Regions from separate parts of the Bacillus thuringiensis genome, predicted to be linked through region 1. Evidence: riboswitches for the same ligand, from Rfam matches in the RefSeq annotation. Region 1 holds a riboswitch; each other region holds the start of a gene.

Region 1 (7,886 bases):
GAAGAGTTAATTCAGCAAAAGAAAATTCGTGCGCTATTCGATGGAGAGCAATATTTAGTAAATAAAGAACAATTCAATACGCATTTAGAACAAATGGAGAAATATAAGCAGTTAGTGGAAGAAATATTAAACGAACCAATTCCAGAAGATATGGATGTTAAAGACGAAGACTAAACTTTGGGAAATCCCGTATGAAGATATGCAGAAATGTATCTTCATACGGGATTTTTTGTCTAAAGGTATCGAAAGCCTAATGGGCATGCAGAATTCCTTATGTTTTTGATAGGTAGTAGTCTACCATGTTAAAAGCATATTTTTTTCTAGCTAGGACAAACATAGAGAACGTAACCTGTACAGATACATATACTATCAGTGCAAAAGCTTATAAATTAATGGAAGGGGTTTTCTCGTGAGTTTATTTCATTGTGATTTTCTGAAAGACTTAATTGGATCTTTTGTGAGAGTAAACAGGGGTGGTCCAGAATCTCAAAAAGGGACAATAGTCGCAGTATGTTCGGATTACTTTGTATTAAAGAATGAAAAAGGAGAGCTCTATTACTATCAGATTCGTCATCTGAAAAGTGTTACAAAAAATGCGAAAGATTGTAAAGCAGATGATTGCAGATGGTTGGAATGTGAAGATGACTTTGAAAAGTTACTTCAAAGCTTCAAATATTGCTGGGTAAAAATTAATCGTGGTGGCCCAGAGAAAGTTGAAGGTATTTTACAAGATGTTTCTTGTGAATTTGTGACATTGATTGTAAAAGAAGAAGTTATATTAGTTGCAGTATCTCATATTAAGAGTGTCACAGTAGCTTGTAGAGATAGTGAAGAAAGCGACAGTGAAAGCAATAGTGAAAGTGATAATTCGAGTCGAGCTCGCGCACAAAGACAGTCAAGTAGAGGCAGATAATAAGAAAGGAGGATACAAATTTGGAAAGTATATTATGCTGTGAGCAAATTAAATGCTTAGTCGGTGAGACTGTAAAAGTAAATCTTCGTGGACCAGAGAGTCGAGTGGGGGTACTTGTATCGTTAGGGAGAGATTACCTTACATTACAACTTCCTCTTGGTGAATTAGTATATTACCAATTGAAACATGTGAAGAGTCTAGCTAAGAAAGTGAAAGAAAGTAAATGTGGCGATTGCTATGTTTCATGTTTCTGCTCTGATGATGATAATTTCGTCGATGTATTACGTGACTTGAAGTATAAGTGGATAAAGATTAATCGTGGCGGCCCAGAGTGTGTGGAAGGATTATTAAGTGAAGTGCATGAAGAATGTATTACACTAGTAAACGGCGATGAAGTCATTTATATCATTAATTATCATATTAAGAGTGTGAGTCAAGTAGTGAAATGTAAAAAGAATGAAGATGAATAATGTTTAATAAATAAGAGGGGCATTATGAGGGAAAGAGAAGAACAATTCCTTATTTCGATAGTATGAAAAGGAATTACTTACTATTAATACAAAACATTGCCCTGATTATTTTTTTTGAAACGGAAGATAGGAAAGCTGATATTTATAGGAAGGAGGATATAGATGAATGAGTTGAATAAAAGTATTGGAGAAAATATATATGTTAAATTAATCGGTGAAAAAAGATTTAAAGGCGTATTAATTGATGTAGGAAATGATATTGTTGTTCTTTACAATGGACAAGATTACGTATATATATCGTTATATCATGTACAATACTATAAATTTTTAAGACCATATGACGAAGAAATATCAAAACCAGATGTTGATTCTGTAATTAAGAGGGAATCCCCTTCAATTTCTTTGAGAAAAGTATTAAGTACTTCTAAAGGGATTTTTACAGAAGTTTATGTAGCAGGAAATGCTCCAATACATGGTTATGTTACAAGTGTGATGAACGATTATATTGTTTTTTATAGTCCGGTTTATAAAACGGTATATATATCTTTAAAGCATTTAAAATGGTTAATTCCGTATAAAGAGAACCAAGTACCGTATGCCCTCAATAAAAATGAACTCCCCGTAAATCCGTTAAATATTACGTTAGCTAGAACGTTTGAAGAACAGCTTATTAAAATGACAGGGAAAATTATGGTGTTCGATTTAGGTGAGGAGTCCAATAAAATTGGAAAAATGGCGAAAATTGATGAAGGTCATATTGAAATATCAAAAGCACGTGATGCAAAAATGTATGTGAATATTCAACATGTAAAATCCGTCCATTGTCCGTAGATTAGTTGGAAGGGCTGGCTTTTTCTTTTATATGCAGAAGAAAAGGTCGAGCCTATTTATTTAGTTTAATTTGGATATGAGGGGAAAAATGAATTGAATATAAATATATTATAGTGGAATCTTGTTTTGAAGAATTTGCACTAATTTATAAAGAAATGTGTACGAGCTATCTTTTATGTATTCAATTTATTTTTTGAGGAGGAGCTGCTCAATTAATTTATTAAAGGGGTTTTGTTTGTGGAGCAGTTTCCGAATTCGTTATCAATTACATTGCTTGGTAGTGCTGGTGGAGCAGCAAAAGCAGTTTTAGCAATTTTAAATCAAGCGATAGCAAATGAAAAAGATCCAATTTATGAAGTATTAAAGAATGCCAAATTTCATTTGGTGGATATAAAGCAAAAAGATAGGACTTATTATGATGAGTTGTTTTCGAATTTGAAAAGTCAATTATATTTATATGAAATAAACCTTCATAATGTAGTGGAATTTAAACAACATTTAAAAGAAAAAAGAACGAGTGTTGTGATTGATGTTTCAGGGGCAGATACAATTAGAGTATTAAGCTGCTGTAATGAACTAGGAATTTGTTATATTAACTCAGCCTTGGAAAATGAGGCAGTAGATCAGGACGATAGCTTAATCGGCTTTCAGCTTACGGAAAGATATACAAGGTTTGAGAAGGAGAAAGAGAAATTTACAAATACAAAAGCAATTATAGGTTCAGGTATGAATCCAGGTGTTGTTCAATGGATGGTTGTTGAGCTTATGAAGGAACGACCAAATGAAAGGCCAAGAGCATGTTATATTGTAGAACATGACACGTCGTTTTTGAATGATACAGCACTTATAAAGCCACATACACTTTATGCTTCATGGGCAGTAGAGCGATTTTTAGATGAAGCAATCTGGAGTTATCCGATGTATATGAGTCATCATCGTCCTCTTTACTTTTATGAAGATGTATATGCTTCAGAGTATAAAGTGAAGTTAGGAGAAAAAGAATTCTATGGTTGTTTAATGCCACATGAGGAAGTATTAATTTTAGGGAAAAACTTTAATATGGAAGTTGGTTTTCTTTACCGAATTAATGAGTATACAACAAATATAATTAGACAGAACTTAGATCAAGTAGAAGATTTATGGAACTGGAATCGTAAAGTATTTAATCCAGCGGAAGAAGAGGTTGCTGGAGAAGACCTGGTCGGTGTGTTACTCGTTTATGAAAATAGTGAGACATATATGTATAATGTGATGAATAGTAGCCAAGTTTTTCGTAAATATAAAACGAATGCAACGTATTTTCAGGTAGGGTGCGGGATTTATGCAGGCTTGTGCAGTATATTTTTAGATCAATTTGAACAAGGTGCTTATTACGTCGAGGAGTTGTTATTAAATACAGAAAGTAAGTACGGTGAATATTTAAATTTATATATGAGGGATTTTGTAGTAGGGCATAATAATTTTACGGATGGATTGTTACATGATAGGGTAAGGTGGATGTAAGTTGTTACTAAAAGGAAGGAGAGCTCTCCTTCCTTTTAGTATTATAAGGTTAAATATTGCCCTGAAAGCAATTTCATACTTATAATTTAAGGAGATAACATATAAAACGTTATTTTTTGTATTGATCATGAGGAGTATTCATATGAACAAATTGAAAAGCTTAATTTATGAAGAAAGAGAAGCTTTAAAAGTATTTTTATTGTTATTCTATATTATATTTTTTTTATATGACGTTATTTATTACTTTGTGTATCCGGCTATGGACATTAATGGTGCAAGGATAGGATGGCCAGAAGGTGGTATGGGGATAGGGGTTTATATATTAGTAATATCTTTATTTCCTATTTCAGTATATCTTCAAAAAAAAGGTTATGTATATTTTGTGAAATATTTGTTTTTAATTGGGTATATGTTTATTGATATCATAAATAATTTAATGATTTATTTAAACAGTAATCGTGTTTTTGAAAATGGAAATATGGTTGAAATATTGTTAATTTTATTTGCGCCGATATTTGTGAATAGAAAGTATTTTTACTTAGTTTCTTTTAGTGTAATTGGAAAGTATGTATTTTTCACTTTGATATTACAAGATATTAAAGTTGTGATTCCACTTGTTTTATGTATATTCTTTTTTATTATTTCACATTCTTTATTAAAACGATTTCAATCTTATGTAAGAACAGTGGTTGAAATGATGAACAATATGAAAGAGACGGAAAATTTAGCAGTGATTGGGACTATGTCTACAACGATTGCCCATGAAATTCGAAATCCGCTAACAGCGTTAAAAGGGTTTACGCAAATGCAAAAAGAAAGAAACCCAACTGATACGATGAGCTACAACATTATGCTACAAGAAATTGAAAGGATTAATGGATTTGTTAGTGAATTGATGTTGTTAGGAAAGCCAAAGCCAACAAATTATGAAAGATGTAATATACGAGCCATTCTTCTATATGTTGTGCAGCTAATGGAAAGTTATGCAACGCAATATAGAGTTAAATGCCATTTACAAGTAGATGGGAATTTACCGGCTATAAACGGTGATGATAAGCAATTAAAACAAGTGTTATTAAATATCATTAAAAATGGAATAGAATCAATGCCAGAGGGTGGAGAAATTCATATCCGTGCATATCAAAAAACGCAAGGACATTTGTGTATTTCTGTCGAAGACCAAGGATTTGGTATAGAGAATGAGAAATTAGGAAAAATCGGCAAGGCTTTTTACACAACAAAGGAGAATGGTACAGGACTTGGATTAATGATTACATATAAAATTATTAAGGAACATCAAGGAAGTATCACAATTCAAAGTAGTGTAGGAGTAGGAACGAAAGTAGAAATTTTTCTGCCGACCGTTTAATGTATTGGGAGAAAAGATTTTTCAGAAAAGTGTTCTTGTTGTGTAAATATAAACATTTTATAAAATGTTTCAAGAAGGGTTTTTTTTATAAAATACTTCGTTTATAATGGAGGAAAATATCGACATGAGATTGGTTGCTCATGTAACGGTTCAGTAGTGTTACGAAAAGATAAGAAGGGGTGCACGCGCATCCTTTTTTCTATGCAGATATTATGAAAGAGGTGGTATGATGGAATTAACATTAAATTCGACTGTATGTTTACATACAATTCAATTTCGAAAAGAGCAAAAGAATTATATTGTAAAAGATACAATTACAGGAGAAAAATATGAAATGCCGCCACTTTGGATTGATGCACTAGCAATGATGCGTGACGGTTTTTTATTGGGTGAAATTGAGGAGAAATTAAAAGAAGAGTATCCAGCTGAAGAAGTAAATATGTTAGCGTTCACGAGGCAATTGTTAGAGTTGGAACTTGTTGAAATGGTAGATGGTGAAGAGATAGCTTGCACAAAGAAGAAAGAGATTGATTGTTTAGCTTGGGTACGTCCTCGTGTGGAACAATTCTTTCTTAATTTAAATAGAAAATATAGAAGCAAAGGTCAGTAATGACCTTTGCTTTTTTTGTAGCTCCATTTAAAAAATAACAGCAAATGCTCTTGCGAAAGCACCGTCACTATTTTTAATTTTTAAAGGTGCTGCTGAGAAAAAGAAACGTTTTGCTTCGATAGCATCTAGATTTGTTAAGTTTTCAATTAAATAAATATTATTCCCTAATAATATGTGATGAATCGGTGATGTTTCTGTTGTAACTTCATCAGGAGAAATGAAATCTAAACCGATAGATTTTACTTTTAATTGAACTAGTTCTTCAGCTAATTCTTCAGAAAGATAAAATGCTTCTTTCTCATAAGCTTCTGTATTCCATTTAGTGGATAGATTGGAATGAAAAATAACAATATCACCTTCTTTTATGTCAGTATTATGCAATACTGCCTTAGGTAATTTTCGCTCTTGAATATGTGTTACATCTATAAGAACAGCTTCGCCTACAAATTGATCTAGCGGTAATTGATCAATAGTTGTTGCTCCTGAAATAAAATGCGCAGGAGCATCACAATGCGTGCCAACATGAACGACAGAATGAAAATCTGTAACTTGATAGCCTGCTTCTTCAACGCTTGTAACAGCTTCTAGTTGTATTTTAGGTGTTCCAGGAAATTGAGACATATTATTTTCAAATGTTTGCGATAGATCAATTACTTTCATTTTACATACCTCCAATATATGTTTTTCAAATAATAAAAAGCTCATCCTTCAGTATCAAGAAAGATGAGCTTTACATGCTAGTTGAGTTTTATCTTCCAAAATGCAATGCATTTTGCAGGAATTAGCACCTATTCAGTTTGTATAAACTGAGGTTGCTGGGCTTCAAAGGGCCGGTCCCTCTGCCTCTCTTGATAAAGAAGTATTCAGTTTTTAAAATCGGAATTTTCCGATAGTTAAATTGTAATTCATTTCCTTTTTGCGTGCAATATAAAATAGGTATTCACCCAAATAAAGCTGCTCGCATATTGTAGCTTATGTAAATAGAATGCTGCGAAGGAGTGAGTGCAGTGACAGGAAATGTACTGAATTACTATGCTGGTGGTAATACAGCTAGGGGATTTCACAATTTATACGAAGAGAATTTAAAAGGATTAGACAGATTATTTATCTTAAAGGGTGGCCCAGGAACGGGAAAATCTTCTTTAATAAAGGCAATAGGTCGTGAATGGGTTGGAAAAGGATACGATATTGAATTTTTACATTGTTCTTCTGACAATAAATCGGTTGATGGTGTAATTATCCCAAAATTAAAAGCAGGAATTGTTGATGGGACATCGCCGCATGTTATTGAGCCAAAAATGCCAGGAGTTGTTGAAGAGTATATAAATTTAGGAATTGCTTGGGACTCAGATAAGCTAAGGAAGCAGAAGTTAGAAATTGAAAGATTTGTTTCAGAAGCAAGCAAAGCTTTTCAGTCTGCTTACGCACGTTTTAAAGAGGCATTGGTTATACATGATGAGTGGGAGAAGATATATATTGATAATATAGATTTTAATAAAGCAAATGAACTAACCGATCAGCTAATCCAGAAATTATTTGCAGATAAAGGCGGGAGACAATCGCTTGTAAAACATCGTTTTTTAGGAGCTGCTACACCGAAAGGGGCAGTTGATTTTGTTCCTAATTTAACAGAAGGGTTACCACATCGTTATTTTATAAAAGGGCGCCCAGGCTCTGGAAAATCAACGATGCTCAAAAAGTTAGCTAAGGCAGCTGAAGAAAAAGGGTTTGAAGTTGAAGTATATCATTGCGGATTTGACCCGAATAGTCTTGATATGGTTATCGTAAGAGAATTAGGCTTTGCAATTTTTGATAGCACCGCACCACATGAATATTTTCCAAGTCGCGAGGGTGATGAAATTATTGATATGTATGCCCTTATTGTTACGCCAGGGACGGATGAGAAATATGCGAAGGAAATTCGTGATGTTTCCATTCAATATAAAGCAAAAATGAATGAGGCGATGTCTTTCTTAGCGAAAGCAAAATCGGTTCGTGATAAATTAGAACGAATTTATATTGCTGCTATGGATTTTTCAATAGTAGATGCATATAAAGATGAGATTCAAAAAGAGTTTGAACGAATTGCTACTACTGTAATCGAAAAGCAACAATAGATGTTCCGTTTTGCTGTCAGTAATTTCTGACAGTTTTTTTAGTATGTAGTAAAATTAGTAGTGTATTTGTCGA
Region 2 (7,886 bases), 2.6 Mb from region 1:
CTCAAAGTTATTACTACCTGCTGTAAATGCTAACGTTGTTGTTACCGGATAGTTTGCACCAATTTTTCTTCCCATAAAGAAAGAAACGAAAAACATTACAATAAAATAGATTAATAACGGAATCGCTATTCTTACTACATCAAGTGGTACACTAACAATCATCTCCCCTTTTAAAGAGAACATAACGATGATCGTAAATAGCAATGCAATTAATGTAAGTGGACTAATTTTAGGTATAAAGACCTTTTCATACCACTGTCTTCCTTTTAACTTAACTAATACAAAACGTGTTAACATACCTGCTATAAAAGGAATTCCCAAATAGATAAATACTGATTTCGCTACTTCTGCCATTGTAATATTAACGATAGCCCCTTCAATTCCTAACCATTCTGGGATTACTGTTACGAACACGTATGCATAAACCGAGAAGAACAACATTTGAAATACCGAGTTAAAAGCCACTAAACCTGCCGCATACTCTTTATCCCCATCAGCAAGGTCATTCCAAACAATTACCATTGCAATACAACGTGCTAACCCAATCATAATGAGTCCAACCATGTATTCTGGTTTATCAGGAAGAAAAATAATTGCTAAAACAAACATAAGTACAGGCCCAATAATCCAGTTTTGTACTAAAGATAAAACCAATACTTTTACATCTTTAAATACTCGGCCCATTTCCTCGTAACGAACCTTTGCTAATGGTGGATACATCATGACAATTAAACCAACAGCAAGCGGAATAGACGTCGTTCCAACCTGTAATGTATTCAGTCCGTCTACTACACTAGGGAACACAAACCCTAAACCAATCCCAACAGCCATCGCTAGAAAGATCCATAGTGTTAAATATCGGTCTAGAAAAGATAAACGTTTCATTTTATTTTCCATCTCCTATTAACAACAAGAATTTTTAGCTACCTCATTTGAAGTCGTGCAACAAGATGGATCTTCAATTTTATGAACATCACTTTGTGCTTTCGTATAAAAGAACTCCCACTCGTTCCCATCAGGATCCGTTATCCAAAACTTATCTTGCACTGCATAGCAACAAGTCGTATCCATCTCATCACGCGCAAAGAAACCTTCTTTTTCTAATCGTTCTTTATGTACTGTAATTTCTTCAGCTGTATCCACTTGAAAACCAAAATGATTTACCTGATTTCCATTCACTTCATCTCGTACGTTCAGCGTGAAATTAAGTCCTGGCGTCTCTAATAAAAATTTTGCATAATCCGTTTTCACCTTAACTGGTGATACACCAAATACCTTTTCATAAAATTCAATAGACTTCTCTAAATTCGTAACGTTTATACCAACGTGAACATATCTCATACCTTATTCCTCCTCTTTATATATCATTAATCAATTTTTTTTGATTAATAGTACAAAATTTTAACAGCAACTACCTTTTCCTGTTTTTCTAAAGATACAGCATAATTCTTCTGATAATAAATTGTTTACTTCCGCATCATTTAAATCATAATAACTCCACGTACCTTTTGTTTCTTTTACAATTAAACCTGCATCTAATAAAATCTTTAAGTGATAGGACAACTTAGATTGCGTCATTTCAAAAATCTCTGTTAAATCACATACACAAGTCTGGCCTCGCTGGCAAAGTTCATACATAATCTCTAAACGTTTTTGATCAGCTAATGCTTTAAATTTTTTCTCATATAACTGAAAATTTTGTGCCATTGTAGTTCACTCTCCTTTCATCAATTTTTTTTGATATTTATAGTATATACGCCGTTTAGTTCTTTATGCAACTAATTCATCAAGTTTTTTAATTTTTAAAAAACCTTCCTCGCATTATATCTTTACAATTAAAAAGACCCTAGTTTATTCAAAAATGAAAACTACGGTTCTTTTTACAACTTAGTAGTTAAAATATTTCTAAGGAATGGAGTTTCTATAGCTACTAAAAAATATTAATCTGATGTTTATAGGGTGCTGCCCCTATAAACAAAACCCACCAGAAACATCTAAAATCTGCCCTGTTACCCAGCGACTATCAGAAGAAGCAAGGAACGCTACTGCATCTGCGATATCTTCAACTTGCCCTATTCGTCCGAAAACAGATGAATTCGTAGCAAAATTTCGTATTTCCGGATTATCTAGCAATTTTTCATTAATATCTGTCTTCGTATATCCAGGCATAATTGTATTCACTGTTATACCTCTTTCTCCAAGATGCTTAGCTAGAGGAAGTGTCATCGTATTTAATGCACCTTTACTTAAACCGTATGCAATTGAGCCTGTAAAACCGAGTCTTACTTCAGCTGACGAAATGTTAATAATACGCCCCTCTGCTCGTAGTAACGGCAATGTTTGCTGAATTAAGAAGAACGGCGCCTTAATATTTACGGACATAATTTCATCAAAAACTTCTTCTGTCGTATTTTCAATCGTTCCTTGTGTACCTATCCCTGCATTGTTTACTAAAATATCAATCTCTGATGTACCAACTTTTATTTGTAATTCATTCTTTAACTGTTCTACTAGCTTTTTGACACCATCAATTGAATTGAGTTCAGCTTCAATTAAGAACGCTTTTCCTCCATTAGATTCAATCTCACTAATCGTTTCATCTGCAGCTGTTTTATTTCGGCCGTAGTGGATTGCAACTAATGCTCCATCTTTCGCCAATCTCATCGCAATCGCACGGCCAATTCCGCGACTCGCTCCTGTTACTAACGCTACTTTCCCATCAAGATTCTTCATTTTCTCCATCCTTCCTAAATTTCCGTTTGATGAATGCTATACTTATATTTTCATACAAACACCAATAATTTTAAATATAGATTTATAGGCAATTTAGTTCGTTCACTTATGATATTATAGTTATAATTTGTGATTTACTTAAAAAAATAAAATAAGGTGGCTACACAATGCAAAACGCAGTAAAATTGGATGAAATCGATCATAAAATTATGAACTTGTTGTATGAAAATGCGAGGATTTCTGTTTCAGAAATCGGACGAATTATATCCATGACGCAACCTGCTGTAAAAGAACGAATTAACAAGCTTGAAGATCAAGGAGTTATAGCAGCTTACCGAACGAAATTTGAGCCTTCCAAAATTAATAAAAACATTCAAGCATTCATCATGTTTAAAACGAGCCAATGCTCTGATTTTATCCAATTTTGTAATGCCGCTCCTGAAGTAACAGATTTATATCGAATTAGTGGGGAGTTTAATTATATGATGAAAGTCATGAGCGATTCGATGGATTCTCTCGCTGCATTTTTAGACTCTTTAATGCAATTTGGCTTGTCGTCTCCTTTAATTGTTTTAAAGAGTGAGTTTGAGGAGAAATTGTCGTTCTAATAAGAGGACACTAAGGTAGAAATATCAAGTGTATGTGAAAAAATTCTTTTATAATATAATAAAACCAGCCATAGGCTGGTTCTTTTTTCATTCAATTTCCTACTAAAAATCCCGGGTATAATCCCCCTTCTCACTTACCCTTGATTCCTCTGCGCCTCTTTAAACTCCTCCTTCACCTTCTCTAACAACCCTTCTTCCGTAATTAATCGATACGCCGTATTTGCTAATGCTTTTGCCGATGTAATTAATGCTTTATCTCCAAGTTCTGAACGTGCTGCTTCTCTAAATTCATTCGTATGTGCAATTAAGTCATCTGGTCCGATTTTAATGTACGGATGGATTGTCGGTACGACTTGACTTACGTTTCCTGCGTCGGTTGAACCGATCCCTACTCTTTCTTTACGATTTACATCTTCACCTAATAGTTCTAGTTCTTCCGCTACGATATCGTTATATGTTTTTGTTACGAGTAATTCATCGATTTCATTTTGGAATTGATGGATTTTTACTTTTGCACCTGTTGCTAACGCTGCTCCCTCAGCAACGTTTCTTACTTTTTCTGTTATTTCTGCACATCTTTTTCGCGTTGCTGCGCGGATGAAGAACCTAGCTGCGGCATAGTCAGGAATAATATTAGGTGCTTTTCCGCCCTCTTTAATAACGCCATGAATTCTCACGTCTGACGGAAGTTGTTGGCGAAGTGCGTTAATACCGTTATAGAGCTGAATAACCGCATCTAATGCATTAATCCCTTCTTCTGGTGAAGCTGCAGCATGAGCTGTTTTTCCGTAAAAATGAAAATCAAGTGGATCGACTGCTAGTGAAGGACTCGTTGTCGCTGTCTTTCCGCTTGGATGAATCATAAGCGCCGCATCAATGTCTTTAAATAAACCTGCCTTTACATAACTTGATTTCGCGCTACCATTTGGCCCGCCTTCTTCTGCTGGTGTACCAAACACAACAACTTCCCCGCCAATTTCTTCAAGCGTTTCTGATAATGCAATTGCTGCTGCAACGCTAATTGTGCCAATTAAATTGTGACCACACGCATGACCGAGTCCTGGTAAAGCGTCATACTCTGCTAAAAATGCGATGACTGGTCCTTTTTTTCCTGAACTTTTTCGCGCAATAAAACCTGTTTCATGTCCAGCTATATTGTGTTGCAGCTGAAAACCAGCACTCCCTAGTAATAAACTTAACGTTCTTGATGCGTAAAACTCTTGGTTTCCGATCTCCGGATTCGCATGAATGTCATGACTTGTTTCTATGTACTTTTCCTTATTTCTTTCTATACTTTCTTCAATTGCTTTTCTTTGTGACGCTACTCCTGTCGCTCCCATTTTTCTTCCTCCTTTATTTTCACGTAAAAAAGCCTCTTTCTAAAAGATAGAAAGAGGCTTCTGTATATACAGTCAAAATGAGCTTCTTTCTTATCTTTCAAGTTACCTTGCTGGAATTGGCACAGTATTCATAACGAATCCGCTGCCGAGGTATCATAGGGCCAGTCCCTCCACCTCTCGCGATAAGAATTTTCATAAAATTATATTAAATTACATTTATTCTAAGTTCATTCCAATTAAAAGTCAAGGAATTCCTATCCGAATTTACCGAATATCTAAAAATCCTTTTAATACACCAATTGTTTCTGGTGCTTGCAGTCTTGCACATATGTACGGGAATTCCGTACTACCTTCAAACATCATTTGAGATGTGAGAGGTGCGCCTGCCCAGAAGATTTCATCATCAATTACAATAAACGGGAATGCTTTATTTTGTCTTTGTAACTTTACATTTTTCAGCGGAACTGGTCCGTCACTATAAACTGTTATTTGTGCATTTGTACGCATTAACGCTTGCCATACTCGTTTATCTACTTGTTTCGTACTTGGAAGTGAAATAATAATGTTTCGTTTTGCGGCTAAAATATCTTTTAATAGCCCTTTCGTTTCCTCAAGATTCATTTCCATAAACCAGCGTAGACGTTTCGAAATTTTCCGTTCCCACAATTGTCTTGATGTCGTGCGGTCATACACATCTCCATGACGTTCTATATGAGCTGTTAATTGTGATAACGATTGTTTTCTCGAAAGGTTTTTACGCATATAATGGCAATCTGATAATTGAATGAACTTCCCTCTCGCCCTTGTCACTGCTACATTGACGAGCCGATGATTTTTATGGTCAAAGAATAACACGCCAGGTCGTTCTTGCGGATAACTGTCAACCGTATCAAAGATCATCATATCTCTTTCAGAACCTTGGAACTTATGAACTGTCGCCACTAAAACTGGTATGTTTTGATATTTCGTTCTCTGCAACATTTCTCTAATACACGTCGATAAAAAACGTGACTGCGCCCTGTAAGGTGTCACAACACCAATCGACTGAACACCGTCTAACAATCCGATTAACATCATTTGCATCGCTACTAAACCAGACATAATGTTAAAACGTGAACCAGAAGCAGCATCTTTTAACGAAAAAGCTCCCATTTGGCTCGTATCAAATAAAACACTCGCTTCATTTGCGAACGGCTGCAATTGCGCAAGTTCTTTACGCTCTGAAACAGACGGATGATCATATACTCTGTTTTTATAAATAAATGAATTCGTAAACTTCGATATATCCGCATGCATACGTCTTTGTTCCTGCAACATAAATAGATTTGGATGTGCTTCTGATTTATTTACAGAATCAACAATCCCAGCGTGGTAAAACATATCTTCCCCAAGCCATTTGCGAACGAGTTCATGGTTCGCCATCGCAATTGGAGGTAATTGTAAAAAATCACCACAAACGACGATACGTTTTCCAAGTGAAGCAGCTAATGCGATTTGCGGAACGAACGCCATACTCACTTCATCTACGACAACTAAATCAAATGTACGCTCATAAATTAGCGCATCAATTGCACATTTTGATAGAGTTGCACCAATTACTTTCGCATTTTCAATATATTCTTTTTCTACTTCTTTAATTTTCGCTTTTTGCTTTCGAAGATCACTTTCAATCTCTTGTATACGCTTCTTATCAGCAGATGTTGCTTTATACGATAAGATTTTTTCACGAAGATCTTGTCGTGTCTCTTCTAAATAGAGTCTTTCCTCACCCCAAGATCCGTTCGTCGTTTCAACTAACTTAGATGCAAGTAACGTTTCATGATTTCGTATATGTTCATGTTGACTATAACCGTAACGAACAATTTCGCCAGGCGTCCATTTCTTTTTCTTTTCAATTTGCTTCGTTACTTCACTCATTAATACGTCTACTGCCGCGTTACTATGAGCTAACACAAGTACCGATTTTCCTTTTTGATAATGAGCCGAAATAATACGTGATAAATTGTAAGACTTCCCTGTTCCAGGTGGTCCCCATACGTACGTTGTCGGATTGTAAAACGAGCGATATGCCAGTTCATTTTTCGGATTTTTCATCTTCTCAATATGCTTCGGACTACTCGTCCCATCAACGAGACGCTTTATACGATTACGTTTCAACTTATCTTTACGTGCTTCTTTCAATCGCTCTTGCAGTTGCTCTAAAAGTTGCCACGGTTCACTGTATAAAACCGCTTCTCTTATTTCACCTTGTATATAATCATTTAATTTCAATTCTATTTCTAATCCATGTACAGATAATACTTCTCCTGTCGCTTCCTCACCATCGAACTCAATTCGAATTGGTGAACCTTCAGGTAAGCTTACTTCCGAAATAAGCTGAAATACATACACTGTATTCTCATAATCTGTATATAAAAAACGACCGTTCATGATAGAAATTTTACTACCACCTATCGTTTTCCAATGTTTAATTTCATATGCTAATGCATAATGCCACTCTTTCATCGTTTCCGATAATGAAGGAGTTTGAGTAGGTGTATTCATCGTATAATCTCCTTCCTTCTCCCCAAACATACTTTCTCACTATACCATACAACACGCTAAAATTTGTAAGGTTTTTATCTTGCTTATTTTCTCAATTTTCAATATTATTTTATATATAATTTTCAGAAAGAAGGAATCTACATGCCAGTTAGAAGAATCGAACACGTAGGACTTATGGTTGCAAACTTAGAAACATCTATCTCATTTTATGAAGAAGTAGTTGGCTTACAGCTCATTAAACGTATGGGACACCCGAATCCAGACTTAAAACTCGCTTTTTTAGGTGTAGAAGAATCGAAGGAAACGATACTCGAACTCATTGAAGGCTACAATTCTTCTCTTCCGGCAGAAGGAAAAGTACATCACATTTGCTTTAAAGTGGATTCATTAGAAGATGAAATCGAAAAACTAAGAAAACACGAAGTAACTTTTTTACTAGGAGATGCAATCGAAACATTACCAGATGGAACACGTTACATATTCTTCGCTGGTCCTGATGGGGAGTGGATTGAGTTTTTTGAGACGGAGAGATAGAGTGAAACTTTACATCAGAGGCCATCCCCTCTGATTATTAACCCACATCGGTCAAGCCATTTAATCGAGCTAGTTTGTGGGAGGTGGAAAAGCATGAAAAAATTTTCTCGAATAGGAAAAATATTAT
Region 3 (7,886 bases), 210 kb from region 1:
TTGTATTCCCTTTTAGTATAACAAATAAAGGGTATTAAGGTGAAAATAGGAATAGTTATATTTTTTTACTACTTAATACAATCCCGCTCACTACATATAGAATAGATGCAATATAAAAAATTGTACCAATCGTAAAGAAATCTACTAAATATCCCGTGGCAATAACCGCTACTGCTCCGCCAATGGATGTCCACACATGGTATTTTCCAATCTCATAACCAGCCTTTTCCTGCGCAACCTTTCGTGCTAATGAAGTCTTCTCAGTATTACGCTGCACAGCACCTAAAACTCCCATTACAATTTGAAGAATATACACATGCCATACTTCCGTGGCAATCGGAAAGCAAAGCATTAAGATTGCCATGGACCAAGCGTATATTATTAATAATTTTTTATCCCCTACTTGATCAGATATCTTTCCCACTAGTGGATATACAAGTGCTGATGTTAAAGCAAATAAGCCATACGCCCAGCCAAATTGCGAGAAGCTATTTCCAACGTTTCGAAGCAATAATATATAAAAAGGAAATACCATACTTCCTGCCATCATGATGATACTTTGCGAAGCCACAAATCTTCTATATGTCATTTCGTATACTCCCTATAAAATAAATTCACAAATCTCTCTTCTGAATCTACTTCCTTCTTTTTCTTGAGAAATTCTTCAATACGAGGATATGCCCTCTTTAACTGCTCTTTCGTTGGATAAGAATAATACGGCAAATAGTAACTACCGTTATGCTTTAAAGTAACATCAATCATCTTCCGAATGACATCCTCTGTTTTCTTTATCTCACTCTCTGAGCGTCCCTGGTTAATCAAAAGAACCAGCGCAAACATATCATCTTTCGCATAGGACAAAACTGCATTTTCATTCTTTTCCACGTAACGAATCGTAATGTTGAGTAAATTAAACTCTTCTTCATTTAATGCGTTACGTAAATCATCTATATACTCCGTGAAAGCATCTATAGGCACAAAGTATTCTTGTAACACTTCGGTCCTATTTGGATTTTCATATTCCATAAAAGCACTATCTGATCTCATAACATTATTACGCGTCTCATACTTTCCATCTGTACGTTCAAAATAACCTCTTTGTATATCCCAAAATGTATTCTTTCCCCAATCACTATAACGTGATAACCCAAGTAAAAATTTAGGTGCAGCTATAATATTTTCTTCCTTTAATTCACTGTACTCTTCTCTCATATTTTGATTTTGTGCCAAAGTATAATCCGTCACATACATCTCTTTTAAAAATGAATTTGGAGCAACAGAAATACGCGCTAAGTGCATACGAACATTCTCATCTCTTTTCACTTTCTCTTTGAAATAAGATGCGTATTCTTTATAATCTATCATTCTCGTGTGCATTTCATATAATTCATCATCTGTTAACTTCAGCGTCACATCTAAAATAACTCCAAATAAACCGTAACCACCAATGACATATGGAAATAACTCTACATTTTCTTCTCTACTTACATTACATACCGTGCCATCTGCCATTAACAATCTGAATGACTCTACTGTATCAATTAGTGCCTCATGACGAATATCACGCCCGTGTACATTTACACTTAATGAACCACCAACAGTAAAAATATTTTGAGACTGCATGACCTGTACCGCAAGGCCATATGGATTTATTTTCTTCTGAATATCATTCCACGTGACACCACTTTGAACTGTAATCCGCTTCTTCTCTGGATCGAATTCTAATATTTTATTATATCCTTTCATATCGAGCATCGTGCCATTCGGATAATATGTCTGTCCTCCTTGGCTATGTTGCATGCCTGCAATGGAAATTTTCTCTCCTGAAACTTTTGCATCTCGCACTAATTTTATTAACGAGTGCTCTTCCGTAGCACTTTCAACACGTTTTATTTTTGTCGGAAGCAATTTACCTACATCACTCATAATAGGATGATCAATTTGTTTTTTATACGTATGTACAGACGTTGCAAGCAAAACCGTATATGCGACAATGACCACTGCTATCTTTCTTTTTTTCAAAGGACACTCTCCTTATTAGCAACAAAAAGAGATACCCGTTCTTTCAGGTACCTCTCTTGACAGTGATTACTTTGCTGCTGGCAATTGTATTGGATCAAATTTATCATACGATGTAAACTTTGCATCCGTAATAATGTGCGCTTTATCCTTACCATTGCTACTCATAACCATATCTATCTTTGCTGATTCATATTTAAAATCTTTTGTAATAATATATTCCCCATCTATTTCTTCTATCTTTGCATTTTGGCCTTGTAGCATTTGTTTCTGCTTTTCATCCATACTAGCTAGCATACTCTCTGTCTCTTGCCCTTTTAATGCAAACTTCAGTTTATAATTATCTCCACTTTTCTCCATCTTTACTTTATTTAAAATTTCCGATGGAATCTCTAAATTATCTACCATTCCTTGAGTCGCGTTCATTCCGTTAGCATTTAATTGTTCCTCTGGTACAGACATCACTTCACCCGTATTAGGATTTTTCACCTGACCAGCAATTTTGCCACCTACATCATAAACAATAACCTCTGTACCAGAAACATTCATTTCAGAACGAGAGTTTTTTTTCTTCGGCTCTAGTTGCATTTTGGCCTTCATTACATTCATCTCTGTTCCTTCAGCCTTTATTCCCACATCATATGTCATCGTTACATTTTCTTCGTTTTTAAAAGCTTCATTCGCTTTATTGAAAACATCCTTCGCTGTTAATTCCTTTTCTTTCTGCACAGCTTCTTTTTTCGGTTCATCAGTCTTTTTTGTTTCCTCATTACTACACCCTACTCCTAGACCGACTGCAAGTACTAGACTTGAAATTAAAATAAGTTTTTTCATAACGTCCCCTCCTTCCCAAAAATAATATCATCTCTATTCCTATGAAATCTATATAATTCGTAATATTTATCTTTAAATTTATTTCCTATATAACAACATGTTTGAGAAAAAGTTTAAATATGATGTAAATAATAACAACTCATTTCAGGAGGTCATTATGAAAGCGATTATTTGCACAAAGTATGGACCACCTAATGTTCTCCAGCTTCAAAATGTAGAAAAGCCTAAACCTAAAAAAAATGAAGTATTAGTTAAAATTCACGCAACAAGTGTATCGACTGGAGATTGTAGAATACGTGGCTTTAATAGCCCCCTCTTATTTTGGATTCCTATGCGGATCATATTAGGTTTCAGAAAACCGAGAAAACCTATACTTGGCGTAGAGTTATCCGGTGAAATCGAAGACATTGGAACAGATGTAACACAATTTAAAAAAGGGGATCCAGTTTTTGCATTAACAGAACTCAACCTTGGTGGTTATGCCGAATACACATGCGTGCATGAAAGTGGATTAATAGCATTAAAACCTACCAATGTGACCTATGAAGAAGCTGCTGTTATTCCTTTTGGCGGAACTTCAGCATTGCACTTCCTTAGAAAAGGACAGATAAAAAAAGGGCAACAAGTACTTATATACGGCGCCTCTGGGTCAGTAGGGACGGCAGCCGTACAACTTGCTAAATACTTCGGGGCGACTGTCACAGCCATTTGTAGTAGTTCGAATTTCGATTTAGTAACAGCTTTAGGGGCAGACAACGTAATTGATTATATGAAAGAAGATTTTACTAAGCGGGGCGATCACTACGATATTATATTTGACGCAGTTGGAAAATATAAAAAGTCTCTTTGTACAGATGCATTAATGCCTAATGGAAAATATGTATCTGTGAACGGAATGATGGCAAAGGTCAGTAAAGAAGATATGAACCTACTAAAACAACTAGCTGAAACAGAAAAGCTAAAACCTGTTATTGATAGAATTTACCGATTAGAAGAAGTTGTAGAAGCCCATACGTATGTAGAAATGGGCCATAAGAAAGGAAATGTTTCGATTACCTTAAAATAAAATATATTCTGAAAATATTATTGACAATTCTTTTTGTACGATTTACTATTAGTACCATATTTAAAACTACATACACATACTCTTATCAAGAGTGGCGGAGGGACTGGCCCGATGATGCCCGGCAACCGAGCTTATGACGTATAAGCTAAGGTGCTAATTCCTGCAAAACGAGTTTTCGTTTTGGAAGATAAGGGAGGAATCTATTTCGTCTATTCGGCACCTCTCTTATTTTTGGGAGGTGCTTTTTATTTTGGAACGTATATGAAGGGGGATTTATAGATGAAAAAGGTATTATTAAGCATTGTAAGCGGAGCAGTATTATTATTAGGCGCATGTAGTGCGAGTTCAGATAAAGAGGTAAAAGCATTAGACGAGAAAAAGATTACTGTCGGTGTAACAGGTGGACCACATGAACAAATTTTTGAAAAGGTAAAAGAAGTTGCAGCAAAAGATGGTCTGGAAATTGATATAAAAGTATTTAATGATTATGTAGCGCCAAACGTATCTTTAGATGAAAAAAGCCTTGATGTAAATAGCTACCAAACGAAATCGTATTTAGATGTATTTAAAGCTGAACGCAATATGAAATTAGCTGAAGTATTTTCAACAGTAACATTCCCTATGGGCGTATATTCTAAAGATATAAAAGATGTAAAAGACTTAAAAGACGGCGATGCGATTGCTGTACCAAATGACCCAACGAATGAACTTCGAGCTTTAAAATTATTTGAAAAAGCAGGGGTTTTAAAAGTTGATCCAAAGGCTACAGAAAAAGCGACTGCAAAAGATGTAATTGAAAATCCAAAAAAATTAAAGATTGTCGAATTAGAGGCATCTCAATTACCAACGCAACTAAGTGAAGTAAAAGCAGCTGCAATTAACACAAACTTTGCATTAGGTGCAAAATTAAGTCCAGCGAAAGATTCTATTTTCCGCGAAGGAAAAGATTCACCATATGTGAACTGGGTTGTTGTTCGTACTGAAAATAAAGATGATGCCGTTGTAAATAAATTAAAGAAAGCTTATCAATCTAAAGAAGTAAAAGAGTTTATCGAGAAAAAATTTGATGGTTCAGTTTTACCATCTTGGTAGGAGCTGACGATAATGATTGAATTTAAAAACATATCCAAAGTATTTTCAACAAAAAAAGGGACTGTTGAGGCTCTTAAGTCTACTTCCCTTAAAGTAGAAAAAGGCGAGGTATTTGGAATCATTGGGTATAGCGGCGCTGGTAAAAGCACATTGATTCGATGTGTAAATTTATTAGAAAAACCAACGACAGGAAATATCATTGTAAACGAACAAGACTTAACAACGTTATCGACAAAAGAACTAGCAAAAGCGAGACAAAAAATCGGAATGATCTTTCAAGGATTCAATTTACTTAAAACTGTTACCATCTATGAAAACATTGCATTACCTTTACGCCTTGCTGGCATTCCAAAAGCGGAAATTAAAAAAAGGGTAGAAAAATATTTACGCATTGTCGATCTTTTCAATCGAAAAGATGCTTATCCAAGTGAACTTTCTGGCGGTCAAAAACAGCGCGTTGCAATTGCACGTGCACTATCACATGAGCCTGAAGTGTTATTAAGTGACGAAGCAACGAGCGCTTTAGATCCAGAAACAACTGATTCTATTCTTGATTTGTTATTAAAGATTAACGAAGAAATTGGAATTACGATTTTACTCATTACACACGAAATGAACGTTATCCAACGTATATGCGACCGCGTTGCCGTTATGGAACATGGATCTGTAGTCGAAAGTGGGACTGTGAAAGATATTTTCACAAACCCACAACATGTAACAACGAAGAAATTTGTAAATAGCGCCTTTGCAGCTAAAATTCCAGAAGAGGTACAGAAAGAACTACAGAATACTGGAGAAATTGTAACACTTTCATTTATTGGCACTACTTCAGGTGAACCTGCCTTAGCTGTTGCCACAAAACGTTTCCAAGTGTATCCGAATATTTTATCCGGTAATATTACGCAGTTAAAACATGAAGCATATGGGAAACTAGTCGTTCATATGCAAGGAGAACAAAATGAAATCCACCGTGCTTTATCATTTTTACAAGAGCAAGGAATCATTGTAGAAGGAGGTAGAACAGATTATGGGAAACAAGTCCTTTTTGGATGAATGGGGTAAAGTCATATGGGAAGCCACAATTCAAACCTTTCAAATGACATCTATTTCATTACTTATCTCTATCCTTATTGCATTACCACTTGGCGTCACACTTGTTTTAACGAGACCTGGTGGGCAGCGTGAAAATAAAATCATCTATCCTATTCTTAATACGGTTATTAATATCATTCGCTCTCTTCCATTTATCATTCTATTATTCTTCATCTTACCTTTTACAAAGTTTCTAATGGGAACATCCATTGGCGTGCAAGGGGTGATCGTACCACTTGTCGTCTTCACAGCTCCCTATATCGCACGTTTAATGGAGACGGCTTTACTAGAAGTAGATCGCGGTGTCATTGAAGCCTACCAAGCGATGGGCGTTTCTACTATAAAAATCATTTGGCATGTTATGGTGAAAGAAGCTCGTCCCTCCCTTGTACTTGGATTAACAATTGCAACGATTGGCTTAATCGGCGCAACAGCAATGGCTGGTCTTGTAGGTGCTGGCGGGCTAGGGGACTTAGCATATCGCTTCGGACATTTACGCTACGAACCAGAAGTAATGTATGCAACCGTCTTTATTCTAATTATCCTCGTTCAAGGATTACAGTCTTTAGGTAATGGTGTTGCACGAAGACTGAAGAAAGATTAAAAAAGAAGGTATCTCCCCAGGGGGAGATACCTTCTTTTTATCCCGCATTAACGGGCAGTAAGATCCCGCCTCAAAATTCAGCGGAAGCAAAAAAGTTAGGCGGGGGAATCACTGCCCGTAAAAGCCCGATTGGTTCAACTAATAATCAGTGGGGGATGAACCCCCCACTGATTAAAGTTTCACTTTACCTTTTAAATCCACCTTCTGAATGAATAACTTGCCCCGTAATCCACTCAGCTTCTTCACTTACTAAAAATTTAATGAGTCTAGCTGCATCCTTTGGCTCACCAATTCTGCCAAAAGGAAACATCGGCTTTAACCCTTGTTTTATCTCTTCATTCATCCATCCTGTATCGGTTGGTCCTGGATTAATTGCATTCACTGTTATTCCTAAATGAGCTACCTCTGCTGACAACGTACTAGTAAGAGCATCAATAGCTCCCTTCGTTGTCGCATAAGCTAGTTCTCCTGCCATAGGACCTTGAAATTGCCCCGAAGTAATATTAACAATTCTACCACCAGATTTCTTATCAAATCCTCGGGCAAATTGACTACTGAGCAATGTAGTCGCACGAATATTCACCATATAATGCTTATCTAATTCTTCAGCAGTCAACGTAGAGAAATCATTATTCGTAGAATATGCTGCATTATTAATTAATATATGAGGGTACCCTAATTGTTCAGTAACTTTATTTATAAGCTCTTTCGGTGCATCATTCCGAGTTAAATCTAACTCCATGCTCGATACTCTAACACCATTTTGTAATAGCTCTTCTTCTAATTGTATTTGTTCATTTTTATCAACGCCCCATGGCATCTCTTTATCATAATCCGTCCAGTACGTAAAAAATATATCGTATCCTGATTCAGCTAATTCTTTGCAAATTGCTGCGCCTATACCGTCTAGACGACTTACGCCTGTAACAACTGCTACTTTATTTTTTAATTGGTTCATCATATACTCCTCCAAGTTTAAAGGACGCATATTTTATATAAGAGATATAAATTTCCCCACCTAGACCTCTGTCCTTACAAAAGGGATGTACAAGCCAACTATGCAGTCCTTGCATGATTTACAAATAGCTAAATAAACCCTCACTTATGAGAGCAAAATTTATCTATCTAGTAGTTTCTAATCATTACAAGTTCATCCACATATCTAGTCTTTGCCTCCTT
Region 4 (7,886 bases), 2.3 Mb from region 1:
GGTTCAAGAACTTCTCGATGCGCATAACGGAATAAATATCCCTGAAACTTGGGTACCAGATTCTACATATTGGCTCGTTACAGATAATAATAGAATTGTCGGAGCTGTTAATATACGTCATCGTTTAACTGAACATCTATTTAACGCTGGCGGTCATATTGGTTATGGCATTCGCCCTTCTGAAAGAAGAAAAGGTTATGCTACGAAATTACTAGCATTATCATTAGAAAAAACGAAGGAATTAAACATCACGAAAGTACTTGTCGTTTGCGACGCAGTGAATACCGCTTCTGAAAAAACAATTTTACATAACGGTGGACTTCGTGATGATGATTTCACTGAGGAAGATGGAAATGTAGTAAGAAGATTTTGGATTGAGCTATGAAGAAGCCATCTAATGAAAATAATCTTATTATAGAGAAATATAGTAGAAGTAACGAGCTAAAAGTAAAACAACTTATTGATTTATATAATGAAGACTCTTATCTATTTAACTTATTACGAGATAGTAAAACAAAATGTGCGTATGTTGCCTGCTATAAAAAAGATGTAGTAGGCATCTTTCTCACCTGGAACAGTAGCTTCCATCCATACTGCACATACTTTCGAATATACACGAACCCTTTCTATTCAGAGCTACGTATTGAACAATTCTTATTTACTGAGATTCAAAAACGAGAACAATTTAATTTACCATTCCAAACTTCTATATGGGAAACGTCAGCTCATTTAAAAACTTATTATGAACAAAATAAGTTTATTGAAATCCGAAGAACATATATGCCAATATTAGACTTACAAAAAATAGTTCCTATCGATATAGTTCCTAATTCAAATTATCATTTACAAACTTTATCAAACATCTTATCTAATAATAACTTACTAGAAAAACTAGCCTACTTAGTAAAAGGCATTTACGAGCAAACCCACTTAGCAAATCCCGTTGCTCTATATCCTCTCGAAACTTGGAAAGAAAAGATCTTAGCTGATGACGTGTTACTAGATGGGAGCTTTCTAATTATAAGTGAAGAGAACGAAATTATTGGGTACTCTTTCCTCCATACATTGGAAAAGGATGATACGTTAGAACTAGGATGGTGCGGAACTCACACTACAGACAATTTACCATTACTAAAAATTCTCGTTTTCGAACAAATTATGTATGCAAACAAACACGGCTATTCTTTCATTCAAGGTGAATTCGATTCAACTAGTATATATGCAATGGAACTATTAAAATCCTTCCCTTTTAACCCTTGTGCTACTTGGATTACGTATCAAAAATAAGCGAGAAAGTGATTATACACTTTCTCGCTTATTTTACACTGCTTCTATTTCAAACTGCACTGTAATACCACTTGGATCTACTACCGCAAACCCATTTGTAGTTTCATTTATTTCATGTTGTTTTTCTATTAATCTTTCTTTCACTTCATCTAACGCTTCTTTATGCGGTAGTACAATCGCATATACCTTTAGTCCAGTTGCATGTACTGGCGGGTGTGGATTGTTTACTCCGTTCCACGTATTTGCACCAATATGGTGATGATATCCCCCTGCTGAAATAAATAAGCAATCCTCTTCACGCTGTTGTACTTCAAAACCTACTGTTTTCACATAAAATTCATGTGATTTCTCTACATCAGCTATTCTTAAATGTACGTGCCCAACGACAGTATTAGCAGGCAAACCATCAAACTCATAATCAACGAATGTTGCCAATTCTTTTAAATCAAGTGGTGTACTTCCTCCTGGCCCTTCTCCCCATCGATCGCGCGGACGGTCTGCATAAATTTCAATACCATTCCCCTCTAAATCTTGCAAATAAAAAGCTTCGCTATATGTATGATCACTTGCACTATTAAACCTTGAAATTGGTAAAATTTCATTTGAATATGTATAACGCCCTTCTTGCTCAGCCGGGCTGTCAATTACATTCTTATTACGAAGAACCCCAAATAGCGCAGAAGCAAAAGCTTCACGAGTCGGAACTAAAAAGGCTACATGATATATACCAGTCGTACGCGGTTCTTGCAGTACCCCGTCCTCTAACTTTTCAAGAACAAGTAACGCGTTCTTTCCACCTTTTCCAGATAAATATGCTTTATTTCCCTCTTGCTTAATTACCTCTAAGCCTACAACATTTTCATAAAAAGCAATTTGACGTTCTAAATCTTTCACTTTAAATTCAACATGACCAATACGTGTTTTCGTATGAATTTGTACCATGAATAACTTCCTCTCTAGTTTCCTTTAATTTTTTATATCAGTTGATAGGCGATAACTCCATTCAACGAATACACCTTAATTTTGTTTTTTCGTAGCATCAACTTTTAGCCATTTTTTCGATATATCACTTAATGTGCCATCTTTTTCTAATTCTTTCAACGCTTTATTTATATCTTCTAACTTTTCACTCTTTTTTGCAAATGGAAATGCAATCTCTCCCCATTCAAGTGGACCAAATCCTATTTTGACGTTGTCCAATTTCGCCTTTGTTATAGTTGTTTCTACTTGAACTTTATCATTATAATAGGCATCGACGCGTCCAAGTCCTACTTCATTCAATTCCGCTGTCGGATCCTCTGAGAACGTTTTAATTGTAAAAGCATTATTTTTATTTAATGCTTTTAATTCTTGCTCTCCAGCTGTACCAAGCCCGACACCTACAGTCTTACCTTTTAAATCTTCTAGCGATTTAATGGTATGATTATCTTTCTTCACCGCGAATACAGAACCAGAATACACGTACGGAATTGAAAAATCATATTTCTTTTTTCTTTCCGGAGAAACTGATAGTTCATTTGCAATTGTATCAATTCGTCCTGAATCTAATAAGCCAAATAATCCCTCAAAATCAGAAACATTCCATTCTACTTTATACCCAGCCTTTTTAGCAGCCGCTTCAATAATTTCAGCATCAAAACCTTTTACTTTCTCACCCTCTTTAAAAATAAATGGACTACGACCTGCAGATGTCCCAACTTTTACTACTTTTTCATTTGTTGTTTCGCTTGCTGTATTTGAACCACAAGCTGATAAAACTCCAACTGATACTGTTAATACTAATGTTAGTAATAATGATGATTTCCTCACAATTCTTCCTCCTAAATAACGAAATGATTGCCTTCTTCTGAAGCATTCAATTGTCGTAAAAACTTTTTCGTACGTTCATTTTGTGGGTTTCGGAAAATTTCTTCTGGTGTTCCCTGCTCTACAATAATGCCATCAGCCATAAATATAACGCGATCCGCCACCTCTTTTGCAAAATTCATTTCATGTGTAACAACAACCATCGTTATGTGCTGTCTTGCCAAGTCTTTAATAACTTGCAATACCTCATTCACCAATTCTGGATCAAGTGCGGAAGTCGGTTCATCAAACAATAATACTGCGGGATTTAAAGCCATTGCCCTAGCAATACCTATCCTTTGCTGTTGCCCTCCTGATAACATTGTTGGATAAAAATCTTCTTTATCAGCTAAGCCTACTTGTTTTAATATTTTTCTCGATATTCCCTTTGCCTCTTCTTCACTTTTTTTCTGTACAACCGTTAATGCCGTTGTAATATTTTGCAATGCTGTTTTATTTTTAAATAAATTATAATTTTGAAAAACCATTGCCGTTTTTTGACGCAATTGTATTATTTCTTTTTTATAAAGTCTCTTCGCATAAATCTCTAAATCTTCAATTCTAATACTGCCATCATTCGGTTGTTCTAATAAGTTTAAACACCTTAATAATGTCGATTTACCCGAACCAGAAGGTCCAATAATGACTACTACTTCTCCCTTATTTACAGTAAGTGAAATTCCTTTTAGTACTTCATTATGTTTGTAAGACTTATACAAATCTCTTATCTCAATCATATATATCACCTCATTTCTGTTACAAATATGGTGCATCCAGTTTCTTTTCTAACTTTTTCTGTCCCCAGCTAATTACGATTGTAATAATCCAATATACTATCGCTACCGCTAAATAACTTTCCATATAACGATATGATTGTGCCGCTAGCATTTTCGCTTGTGCTAAAATTTCAGCCACCCCAAGTGCAAAAGATAACGAAGATTCTTTTAACAATCCAACAAAATTATTTCCAAGTGACGGTACTGCGACACGAATAGCTTGCGGAAAAATAATTTGTCGCATCGCTTGCGCCTTTGTCATTCCAACTGATAAACAGGCATCCATTTGCCCTGATTCCACAGCATTTAATGAACCTCGAATAATCTCTGATAAATAAGCAGCATTATTTAAACTTAGGCCAATTAAAGTTGCTTGCATAGCTGTAAGCACTGTAAATGTCGGAAAGATTTGTGGTAATCCGAAATATAAAACAAACAATTGAACTAATAACGGGGTTCCTCTAAAGAAAGAGATATACACTCTTGCAATTGAATATAAATATTTCGTTTTATTTTTCGTTATGATCGCCAAGCCGATCCCTATAACGAAGGAAATAATCATTGAAACTACAGTAATCCCTAAAGTTATGTATACATATTTAAATAATTGCGGAAAACTTTCTAAAAAATACGTTACATCAAACTTCACTCTATCCCCCCTCTCTAAACAAAAAACTCTTCTTACGCATATAAGAAGAGTTAAATGTGAATCCATTTCTTCTCATCTTTCAAACGCCTATTGCGTTCGCTGGAGTTAGCACAGTACTTTGATACAGCCTGTTGCTGAGATTTCATCGGGCCAGTCCCTCCATCTCTCTTGATAAGAAAACCAATAAATTTTTCCATTTATTTAGTTGTTATTATGAAGAATACACCCCATTACTAATAATGTCAATAAGAAAACTATGAATTAAATTTAATGCTTTTTTTAGACTGTCTTACTCCTATTAAATTTCCTCCTGTTCATTATATCTTGAGGTGTAATATTGATTGCACAAAAAAGCCATTAATTCTATCAAACTTAGAAATAATGGCTTTTTTATAAAGGTATTATACTTATCTCATTTTATGTACTTCAGCAACTAGCTTTCCACCCTGAATGCCCATATAAAGCTTCACAGGTGCATCATTCGTATTTTCAAATACTAAATCTAAATATGGATATGCAATTGTAGCATCTCTTCCTTGTGGAACATAACCTACCGTTTTAGAATGTGTAGTTCTCTCCACCATTTTCAGGCCAGCTTGATCTGCTGCATTGTATAAAGTTGAAGATGTTTGACAAACACCACCGCCATATCCATCTACTAATTTACCATCAACTATTTCTTTCCCTAATTGATATCCTTTATCTGGTGTTGTATCACCGATTAATGAATTAAAAGAGAAACGGTCTCCTTTTGCTAACACAACTCCATTTATGCTCGCTGCTGACAAACGAATATTCTCAATACGGCCACCTGTTGAACCACCTAAGTTCGTTTCATATCTACCAATTACCGTACCATTTCCTTGCGCATCACTTAATGTTGCGACTGGTTTTTTCTCCACGATCGGCAACTGATACGTAGCATCCCACATACCAACATTTAACAATTTATCTACTAATTCTTTTTCCATTAATTCATAAGAAGGTTTTCCTTCTTGCCAACTTCCATCAGGTGCTATACGTGAAGGAACCATTTTTTTGTCGACGCTTTTTCCAACCTCACCAACAACCTTTGTTACAGACTTTTTAAATTTCGCTTCATCTTCGAAATAGCCTAAACCAGATAAATCTAATTTTTTCACTTCAGTACCAGTTCGGCCATCAACTAAACTAATAGTATCCTGCACTTCTGCTTTAGCCTCTACAGTGTGCCCACCAATATCACTTACCAATGCAACATCACTTACTTTTGCACCACAGCCACTCACTACAGCTACACATAACACCCCAACTAATATACCCTTTACTTTACGGAACAATATACTCTCTCCCTTTCCCCAACATCACTATTATGTATTTATTTCATTTTTATGTATGTTTTGTTACAATCATTTTACAATATGTTTATAAAATGTTACAAGTTATTTTTCACTCTATATAAATTACTCTTTTCTTTTATAAATGTCTATACATATTTACATAAAAGTTTGAGTTTGATAGAATTGTAACTTTTATGTAAACTCTCCCCTTTATCCAGTATATACCATTAAGCAAAAGAAATTCAAATCAAAAACCTTCAAGCTATTTTTTATAAAGTGAAACTTTAATCAGTGGGGGTCTTACTGCCCGTTAATGCGGGATAAAGAGAAATCTCATCAACATAAATAGGTATTTGCCGTGCCACCGCTCCGCTTTTGCACATACATTATGGTGAATTCAACCTATTTTAAAGAAATGGAGGATGTTATTATGTATCCCTACAATCCATATGATCCATATAATCAATATGCATACCAACAACCACAGTATGACTTACAAGCACAATATCAATCTTATATAGATCAAGCAGAGCAAACGAATCCATATGACCAAAATAGACAATTCCAACTTCCAATCTCTTTTCCTGGCACTGGAAATCGTCAATTAGAAAGACGCGTAAATGAGCTTGAACAAAGAGTACGTCAACTAGAAAATACAGTTGAGCGCCATACACGTAGACTAAACCGCTTAAACCAACGTTTACGCACGGTAGAAAACAGACTAAACATTCCATTCGCAGCATTAGAAGACGGATTTTAATCGGAAAAATAAAATTTATATAAGGAAGGGGCTCCCCCTTCCTTATATAAATTGACGAAAGTTTTTTCCATCTCTATACTGATAAGAGTTAATGAAATGAAACAAGGTGATAAATATGGATTTTGAAATAAATTATCTTTCCTTTTATGTTGTACAAGTAGAAGGAAAAGGTGAAGCAGTTGATAAACGCTACAAACATTTTCAAACTTTAGACGCTGAAGAATATGAAGATAGCTCCTTAAAAGAATTTTTGAATGGCGAGTTATTAAAAATATCGAAGCGAAAAGTAGAACGTCATGCAAAAACAGAACAAGCCCCAACAAAAATTGGTCGCTTTATTGTAGAGGAGGGGCACGAACTTGATTCAAACCCTCATTACAACCTTTTTAATCGTATTCGCTTTGCAGAAACAAAGGACAACTTTAAAGATATGAGCGAACCTCTCGTTTATACATATCTTGACACAAGCGCTGTACGCGGTGGTGTATTTTTAATTGCTCAGGCAAAACTACGCAAATACTTTGATGACCCATTCGTATTCGTAATGAAATGCGACTTCGAACCAAAGGTTGCTTCTATTTCTGATGAATCAACACTGATTCGTAACGTTGAAATGGCCATCACAACAAAGAATATGAAATCTATCCAGTATCCATACATGCCTGAAGAAGGTATGGTTGAAGTAGGCGAACTAAAAATACACCAAGCATCACATGCCCGCTACTTTGAAGACTTCTTAAAATTCGTCGAATATGAACGCTCTATGCCTGAAATTATGAAAACACAGGTAATGGACATGGTATACGACCAAATTGAAGATGTATTTGAAGAAGGTACGGAAGAACGCGAACAATTCGACCAAGCGATGGAAGTATGGGCTGCCAGTCCGAAACGCGAAATTATGGAACAATTTTCAACCGAAGAAGTAATGGAAGCAACTGCCCAAATCGTCGAGCACGCTCCTGAAGTGGAATTAAAACTAAAAGCAGATCATATCTCTGTGAAGGCTTTACTTGCTGATTTCGGGGATCAAATACATATTGCGAAGGTAAATGACCGATATGTACTTATGATTGAAGCAGACACACTTACGTTTGAAAAGGGCTTCTCTCCTATTGAGTTTCTGAAGCCAGATGAGCTGCAAGATGTGATTGAGCGAATTGAGAATAAGCAACAGTATTCTTATGATCCGAACGGGATTGAATAAATCCTTCCATATATCTGTTTTTACTGGGCGCTTTTAATAAGCG

What was found. A riboswitch is a leader RNA that binds a small molecule or an ion and turns the genes downstream of it on or off. The one in region 1 is predicted to bind S-adenosylmethionine.
Positions count from the first base shown of each region.
Region 2: another riboswitch for S-adenosylmethionine. It lies ahead of AC241_RS15610 (M20 family metallopeptidase); the one in region 1 lies ahead of AC241_RS02075 (cyclase family protein).
Region 3: another riboswitch for S-adenosylmethionine. It lies ahead of AC241_RS01005 (MetQ/NlpA family ABC transporter substrate-binding protein); the one in region 1 lies ahead of AC241_RS02075 (cyclase family protein).
Region 4: another riboswitch for S-adenosylmethionine. It lies ahead of AC241_RS17350 (amino acid ABC transporter permease); the one in region 1 lies ahead of AC241_RS02075 (cyclase family protein).

Region 1 is NZ_CP012099.1:378,689-386,574, forward strand. It holds gene AC241_RS02040 (helix-turn-helix domain-containing protein) at 1-174, shown strand, start outside; gene AC241_RS02045 (hypothetical protein) at 410-913, shown strand; gene AC241_RS02050 (hypothetical protein) at 934-1,383, shown strand; gene AC241_RS02055 (LSm family protein) at 1,546-2,214, shown strand; gene AC241_RS02060 (S-adenosylmethionine decarboxylase related protein) at 2,452-3,717, shown strand; gene AC241_RS02065 (ATP-binding protein) at 3,860-5,086, shown strand; gene AC241_RS02070 (hypothetical protein) at 5,316-5,696, shown strand; gene AC241_RS02075 (cyclase family protein) at 5,724-6,356, opposite strand; SAM riboswitch class I at 6,442-6,554, opposite strand; gene AC241_RS02080 (PRK06851 family protein) at 6,704-7,813, shown strand.
Region 2 is NZ_CP012099.1:3,010,867-3,018,752, forward strand. It holds gene arsB (ACR3 family arsenite efflux transporter) at 1-885, opposite strand, end outside; gene AC241_RS15590 (ArsI/CadI family heavy metal resistance metalloenzyme) at 904-1,341, opposite strand; gene arsR (arsenical resistance operon transcriptional regulator ArsR) at 1,402-1,707, opposite strand; gene AC241_RS15600 (SDR family oxidoreductase) at 1,969-2,733, opposite strand; gene AC241_RS15605 (Lrp/AsnC family transcriptional regulator) at 2,901-3,341, shown strand; gene AC241_RS15610 (M20 family metallopeptidase) at 3,476-4,681, opposite strand; SAM riboswitch class I at 4,769-4,870, opposite strand; gene AC241_RS15615 (AAA domain-containing protein) at 4,946-7,255, opposite strand; gene AC241_RS15620 (VOC family protein) at 7,367-7,759, shown strand; gene AC241_RS15625 (hypothetical protein) at 7,853-7,886, shown strand, end outside.
Region 3 is NZ_CP012099.1:168,986-176,871, reverse strand. It holds gene AC241_RS01025 (MFS transporter) at 56-589, opposite strand; gene AC241_RS01020 (FAD-binding oxidoreductase) at 586-2,022, opposite strand; gene AC241_RS01015 (DUF6612 family protein) at 2,089-2,853, opposite strand; gene AC241_RS01010 (NAD(P)-dependent alcohol dehydrogenase) at 3,011-3,919, shown strand; SAM riboswitch class I at 3,999-4,113, shown strand; gene AC241_RS01005 (MetQ/NlpA family ABC transporter substrate-binding protein) at 4,199-5,011, shown strand; gene AC241_RS01000 (methionine ABC transporter ATP-binding protein) at 5,024-6,064, shown strand; gene AC241_RS00995 (methionine ABC transporter permease) at 6,039-6,707, shown strand; gene AC241_RS00990 (SDR family oxidoreductase) at 6,892-7,668, opposite strand.
Region 4 is NZ_CP012099.1:3,375,477-3,383,362, forward strand. It holds gene AC241_RS17325 (GNAT family N-acetyltransferase) at 1-385, shown strand, start outside; gene AC241_RS17330 (hypothetical protein) at 382-1,287, shown strand; gene AC241_RS17335 (VOC family protein) at 1,321-2,229, opposite strand; gene AC241_RS17340 (amino acid ABC transporter substrate-binding protein) at 2,305-3,096, opposite strand; gene AC241_RS17345 (amino acid ABC transporter ATP-binding protein) at 3,108-3,869, opposite strand; gene AC241_RS17350 (amino acid ABC transporter permease) at 3,889-4,557, opposite strand; SAM riboswitch class I at 4,627-4,735, opposite strand; gene AC241_RS17355 (VanW family protein) at 4,965-5,876, opposite strand; gene AC241_RS17360 (hypothetical protein) at 6,307-6,636, shown strand; gene AC241_RS17365 (DUF3900 domain-containing protein) at 6,752-7,843, shown strand.